3 regions of the Obesumbacterium proteus genome follow, and region 1 is predicted to be linked to each of the others. Evidence: predicted binding sites of a transcription regulator. Region 1 holds the regulator's gene; each other region holds the start of a gene.
What was found. The regulator PhoB, encoded in region 1, activates phosphate uptake and scavenging genes when phosphate is short. The targets are predictions, from matches to a motif close to CTGTCATAAAACTGNCNNAT.

Region 1 (2,276 bases):
CGGCGATAGCCTGCTGTAGGGCGTTTTGTTTTTCTGCGGCAGATTGCCCCGCTAAGCTGGTTTGGATATCTCGTGGGCGCAGATAAGGCACCGCGCACAGAATCGCGCCGACGGAACCGTCGCGCTGTTTGAGCTGCAATACCTGATGCTGTAAATCGCCTGCGCTGCTGGCGATAACCTGCGTGTTCAAGCAGGCGAGTAAAGCGCGAGATTCATTCAGCGTGGCGACGGAGTCATGGTTGCCACCTAACACCACTAACTGGCAGCCCGTTGCCTGCAACTCCACGACGAAGCGGTTATACAGTTCGCGCGCGTAGCTCGGCGGCGAACCGGTATCAAAGACGTCACCCGCCACAATAATGGCATCGACCTGATGCGCCGATGCTTGTTCAATGAGCCAGCGCAGAAAGGCCTGATGTTCAGCGCTACGGCTTTTGGTATAAAAATGCTGACCAAGGTGCCAGTCTGAAGTATGGATAAGACGCATGCGAGTCCTGCTGTCCTTGCTGAGCGTAGCGTGAGCCACGACGGAGAATGAAATCGATTATACGCAATCTATGAGGGAGGTGAACCCATGTCCGGCACTGAGGCCATAATCAATCTGGGTTTACAAAACCATTTATTACAGTGATGCTTGGCATATTGTTTTTTTTCATAAATCTGTCATAAATCTGACGCATAATGGCGCCCGCAACCAAACTTAAGCAGGATTAACAATGGCCAGACGCATATTGGTAGTAGAAGATGAAGCGCCAATTCGTGAAATGGTGTGTTTTGTTTTAGAGCAAAACGGCTACCAACCGGTTGAAGCCGAAGATTATGACAGCGCGGTGAACTCGCTTTCTGAGCCTTATCCTGATTTAGTGCTGCTGGATTGGATGCTGCCGGGCGGTTCTGGGATCCAGTTCATCAAGCATATGAAGCGCGAAGCGTTAACGCGTGAAATTCCTGTGATGATGCTGACCGCTCGCGGTGAAGAAGAAGATCGCGTGCGCGGTTTGGAAGTGGGCGCAGACGATTACATCACCAAGCCTTTTTCGCCCAAAGAGCTGGTGGCCAGAATTAAAGCCGTGATGCGCCGTATTTCGCCGATGGCGGTGGAAGAGGTGATTGAAGTGCAGGGGCTGAGTCTCGATCCGACGTCACATCGTGTGATGGCCAACGAAGCCCCGCTGGATATGGGACCGACTGAGTTTAAGTTGCTGCATTTTTTCATGACTCATCCCGAGCGCGTTTATAGCCGCGAGCAGTTGCTAAATCATGTCTGGGGCACTAACGTTTATGTAGAAGACCGCACCGTGGATGTTCATATTCGCCGACTGCGCAAAGCGCTGGAGCTGAGCGGGCATGATAAAATGGTGCAAACCGTTCGTGGGACGGGTTATCGTTTTTCGGCGCGTTTCTAACCCGCTATGCATATTCCGTGACGCTTGTTTGAAAGATCGAGATACACGGGTCTAGCACACCGCGGGGCGCTCCGGCGGCTTGCGCCGCTACGACCCCATCGGTGTACTCCCCCTAAAATCGAGCTTAAGTAAACGGTATGATTATGCATTGGGACCCTTAATCGGGCCTCACTGATTTTGGGTATCACTATGTCTATTATTTCTATGTTGTTAAGAACAAAGAGCCAACATCGTGCTTGAACGCCTATCGTGGAAAAGACTGCTGCTGGAGCTGTTGTTTTGCTGCATTCCGGCGGTGATCCTTGGGCTGCTGATCGGCTATTTGCCGTGGTTTCTGCTGGCTGCGGTGTCTGCGCTATTGGGCTGGCATTTCTATAACCAGTTGCGCCTCTCGCACTGGCTATGGGTCGACCGTAGTATGACCCCACCCGCTGGGCGAGGAAGCTGGGAGCCGTTGTTCTATGGTTTATATCAGATGCAGCAGCGTAATCGACGCCGTCGTCGCGAGCTGGCACTGCTGATTAAACGTTTTCGCAGCGGTGCTGAGTCATTGCCCGATGCGGTGATTATGACGACCGAAGAAGGCAATATTTTCTGGTGTAATGGCTTGGCGCAACACCTGCTCGGTTTTCGTTGGCCAGAGGATAATGGCCAGCATATTCTTAACCTTCTGCGCTACCCCGAATTCACGCATTATCTGCAATCGCAAGATTTTTCCCGTCCGCTCACGCTGCATCTCAATAATGGCCGTTTCGTTGAATTTCGTGTGATGCCGTATGCCGAAGGCCAACTGCTGATGGTGGCTCGTGATGTGACTCAAACGCGGCAGTTAGAGGGCACGCGACGTAACTTCTTTGCCAACGTTAGCCA
Region 2 (2,276 bases), 1.4 Mb from region 1:
GCCGCCATTTTTATAGGCCCAGTCGAAGAATTTCAGTACCGCTGCACCCTGCTCTGGTTTCTGCTGATCTTTGTGCACCAGAATGAAGGTAGTGGAGCTGATAGGCCATGCATTAGCGCCTTTCTGGTTGGTCAGGTCTTGCGCGAAGGATTTACTCCAGTCAGCACCTTTAGCCGCGTTGCTAAAGCTCTCTTCCGTTGGTAGAACAGCATCACCATCTGCGGAGATCAGCTTGGTATAAGCCAGTTTGCTTTGCTTAACGTAAGCATACTCAACGTAGCCAATGGAGCCTGGCAGACGCTGGATGAACGCAGCAACGCCGTCGTTACCTTTGCCGCCCAAACCGGTTGGCCAGTTAACGGTAGAACCTGCACCAACTTTAGATTTCCAATCTGCGTTTACTTTCGCCAGATAGTTGGTGAAGACATAAGAAGTGCCAGAGCCATCAGCGCGGCGAACCACGGCAATATTGGTATCTGGTAGTTTTAGACCTGGGTTTAATTTGGTGATCGCTGGGTCATTCCATTTTTTGATGTTGCCCAGATAGATATCACCCAGAGTTTTGCCATCCAGCGTCAGTTCGCCAGATTTCAATCCCGGAATGTTAACCGCCAGCACCACACCACCGATAACGGTTGGGAACTGGAACAGGCCATCTGCGGCCAGTTTTTCATCGGTCAGAGGCGCATCAGATGCACCGAAATCAACGGTGTTAGCAATGATTTGCTTAACGCCGCCGGAAGAACCAATACCTTGATAGTTAACTTTGTTACCGGTTTCTTTCTGATAGGTATCTGCCCACTTAGCATAAACAGGCGCGGGGAAAGTCGCACCGGCACCGGTCAGGCTGGTCGCAGCGAATGCAGACATTGTAGTCAGAGAGCAAGCTGCAGCAACAATGGCAGCAACAGTCTTATGGGTAACCATTTTTTTAGTGACAACCAAGGAACGCATCGGCTTCATATTCCCTCCACAGGGAGTGTTATTCATCAGCATCTGTGTGAACAATCAAGTTTAAGTATGGTGCAGGAGGGAAAATAAGGCAGTTTGATTACAGTAAAATGTATGGAATATGACAGTTTTATTACAGATGAAATGTTTGTTGGCGGGGAAAAATGAAAAAGCCCCGCGAACGGGGCTTCGAGACGGGTTTATTCAACGGTTACCGATTTAGCCAGATTTCGTGGCTGATCGACATCAGTACCTTTGATGAGCGCCACATGATACGAAAGCAGCTGAAGCGGAACGGTATAGAAGATCGGTGCAATCACCTCTTCTACGTGCGGCAGAGAAATAATGCGCATACCTTCGCTATCGGTGAAACCAGCGTCCTTATCGGCAAAGACATACAGCAAACCGCCGCGCGCGCGAACTTCTTCAATATTGGATTTCAATTTTTCCAACAGTTCGTTGTTTGGCGCAATCACAACCACCGGCATATCGGCATCAATCAGCGCCAGTGGCCCGTGTTTGAGTTCACCAGCCGCATAGGCTTCTGCATGGATATAGGAGATCTCTTTAAGCTTCAGAGCACCTTCCATTGCGATGGGATACTGATCGCCACGTCCAAGGAACAGGGCATGCTGTTTATCCATGAAATCTTCGGCCAGTTCTTCAATACCTTGATCCATCGATAACATCTGCTCAATACGCGCAGGCAGTGCTTGCAAGGCGTGAACGATATCGTGCTCAATCTGCTCAGGCATCGCATGCAGGCGGCCAATACGCGCCACCAGCATCAGCAACACGGTTAACTGAGTGGTAAACGCTTTGGTAGATGCGACACCGATTTCCGTTCCTGCTTTGGTCATCAGAGCCAAATCAGATTCACGCACCAGCGACGAGCTGGCTACGTTACAGATAGCCAACGAGCCTAAATAGCCAATCTCTTTGGACAAACGTAAAGCCGCTAGCGTATCCGCCGTTTCACCCGACTGAGATAACGTAATGATCAGGCTGTTTTTACGTACCGCAGACTTGCGATAGCGGAATTCAGAAGCAATCTCCACGTCACAAGGCACACCGGCCAGAGATTCAAACCAATAGCGCGCCACCATACCCGAGTGGTATGAAGTCCCACAGGCGATAATCTGGATGTGCTCAACCTTCGCCAGCAGCGTATCGGCTTTCTCACCGAGTTCGCTCAGATCCACTTTACCGTGGCTAAAACGCCCTTCAAGGGTATTTTTGATGGCTAGCGGCTGCTCGTAGATCTCTTTTTGCATGTAGTGGCGATATGCGCCTTTGTCACCCGCGTCATATTGCACGTTGGATTC
Region 3 (2,276 bases), 500 kb from region 1:
TTTTGTACCGCTTCATCTAAATCAACGGTTTCACCAAATTGCCCACAAGGGTTGGCGGCATGATCTTGTTTGTCGATCGACGCACCTTCTACCTGCAAGAAGAAACCTTTTGGATTCTTATCTAACAACGAAATCGCTTTTTCAGTCATCTGCGCCAACGTCGGCGTAGAAGCACTACGTTCAGGATTAACGCTACAGGTTACCGGCGCACCATCCAGATTCCCATGATAGGTCGCTTTTGGCCCCTGCCAGCGTACCGGCATATTGCCTTCAGAAAAGAGCCCGAGAACCGGCGTTTTCTGGTCTGCAATACTCAGCTTGTTCAGCGCATCCAGATTCGTAACTACCTGATAACCCAGTCCTTCGGCCTGCTGCATCAATGTTTTGTCTTTCCAATCGCCTGAATTTGCCGTTTCAGAGAACGTTTTAGCCCCACCGCCCAGCGTTACGTCGGCACGGGTTTTTAGAAGCTGCTCGGTAATAGAGCCTTCACCGCCATTTTCCAACGCATTCCCTGGGCACAGTTCTAGCGTTTTGCTTGGGCCATAGCATTTCCGTGAGGTTACATGAGATGCCTGTGCCGCAGGCGTAGCGTCCTGCAATTCTGCCGTTGAGACATTACCCGTGGCTTTTCCCGCCGCTTTCGCAATCTCTAATAAGGTGCGATGAGACTTACCGTTCACATCTACACCCAGAGCACCGTTGTAGGTTTTCACGCCGGTGCTCCACGCGGTCGCAGAAGCCGCCGAGTCTGTGACATAGTCAGGTTTATGGCTCTTCTTATCCAAAGAGTAATGCGTGTATTGCCCCGTCAGCGGCAAGGCATCGATCCCTTTAAATTGGCCGCCAGCGCCTTCGGCATAGTTACGCGCAGAGGTAATTTCAGAATCCCCCATGCCGTCACCAATCAACAAAATGACATTTTTGGCCGTTTTATTACTTAAAGAAGCAATGAGTGCGGTCGTTTGATCCTGCGTCATGCGTCGTGCACCGCCAAACTGAGTGATATCGCCTTGGGCTGCTCGCGCCGTTAAATCAGCGACAGCCGGATTAGCGGCCTGCACCGGTGGCATCAACATCATTAGGCTTAACATAGACAACGAAAAAATTTTATTAGAGGCCACTTCACTATCTCCTTGTAAATAAATACTCTGCATATACGCGTCACGCTTCAAGATGCAGGCAGTATAAGAAGGCTCAGTGAAGGTTTTGTGACGGAGTTGTTCTAGAAATATGACAGTGTGGCGTAACCTTGAAATATTGGAGTAGATATATATCCAAAATAATTGGAGTTGCTTCAAGTATGAAGGGTATAGGCCCATATAATCTTGCTAAAGTGGTAGCAGAAATAAAATGAGGATGACGTTCCATCCTCTAAGAACACGTTCCATACATGAAGGATGCTCAGCTATGCAATATCACCGCATTCCACACAGCTCGCTGGAAGTTAGCGAACTGGGTTTAGGAACCATGACGTTCGGGGAACAAAACAGCGAAGCTGATGCCCACGCACAACTCGATCTGGCGATTGCCAGCGGAATTAACCTGATTGATACCGCAGAAATGTATCCGGTGCCGCCTCGCCCAGAAACTCAGGGTCTGACCGAGTCCTATATTGGCAGTTGGCTAGCCAAACGCGGCAACCGTGAGAAAATTGTGCTGGCGACGAAAATCACCGGCCCCGTGCGCAACAACGACAGTGGTATCCGCCCTGAACAAGCTCTCGATCGTAAAAACATTCGCGCCGCGCTGGATGCCAGCTTAAAGCGACTCAATACCGACTATGTCGATCTTTACCAGCTGCATTGGCCACAACGACCAACCAACTGTTTTGGTCAGCTTGGCTACCGCTATACCGAACAGAAGCCGGCGGTCACGATCTTAGAAACCCTAGAAGCACTTTCTGAACAAGTTCGTGCGGGTAAAATTCGCTACATCGGGGTTTCTAACGAAACACCTTGGGGCGTTATGCGTTACCTACAGCTGGCGGAAAAACACGATCTGCCGCGTATCGTTTCCATCCAAAATCCCTACAGTTTGCTCAACCGCAGCTTCGAAGTGGGATTAGCTGAAATCAGTCAATATGAAGGCGTTGAGCTGCTGGCCTATTCTTGCTTAGGCTTCGGCACCTTAAGCGGCAAATACCTTAACGGAGCGAAACCCGCCACGGCGCGTAATACGCTGTTTAGCCGTTTCACTCGCTACACCAGCAAGCAAACCGAAGGTGCCGTTGCTGAATACGTCGCACTGGCGAAAAAACATGACTTAGATCCTGC

Region 2: pstS (phosphate ABC transporter substrate-binding protein PstS) is a predicted target of PhoB. The motif match lies at 1,071-1,090, and genes of this name have one in related genera.
Region 3: phoA (alkaline phosphatase) is a predicted target of PhoB. The motif match lies at 1,199-1,218, and genes of this name have one in related genera.

What each region holds. Positions count from the first base shown of each region.
Region 1 covers NZ_CP014608.1:4,097,064-4,099,339, reverse strand. Annotated here, with positions in the region: gene sbcD (exonuclease subunit SbcD) at 1-487, opposite strand, end outside; gene phoB (phosphate response regulator transcription factor PhoB) at 717-1,406, shown strand; gene phoR (phosphate regulon sensor histidine kinase PhoR) at 1,639-2,276, shown strand, end outside.
Region 2 covers NZ_CP014608.1:529,926-532,201, reverse strand. Annotated here, with positions in the region: gene pstS (phosphate ABC transporter substrate-binding protein PstS) at 1-927, opposite strand, end outside; gene glmS (glutamine--fructose-6-phosphate transaminase (isomerizing)) at 1,152-2,276, opposite strand, start outside.
Region 3 covers NZ_CP014608.1:4,601,449-4,603,724, forward strand. Annotated here, with positions in the region: gene phoA (alkaline phosphatase) at 1-1,094, opposite strand, end outside; gene DSM2777_RS21545 (NADP(H)-dependent aldo-keto reductase) at 1,411-2,276, shown strand, end outside.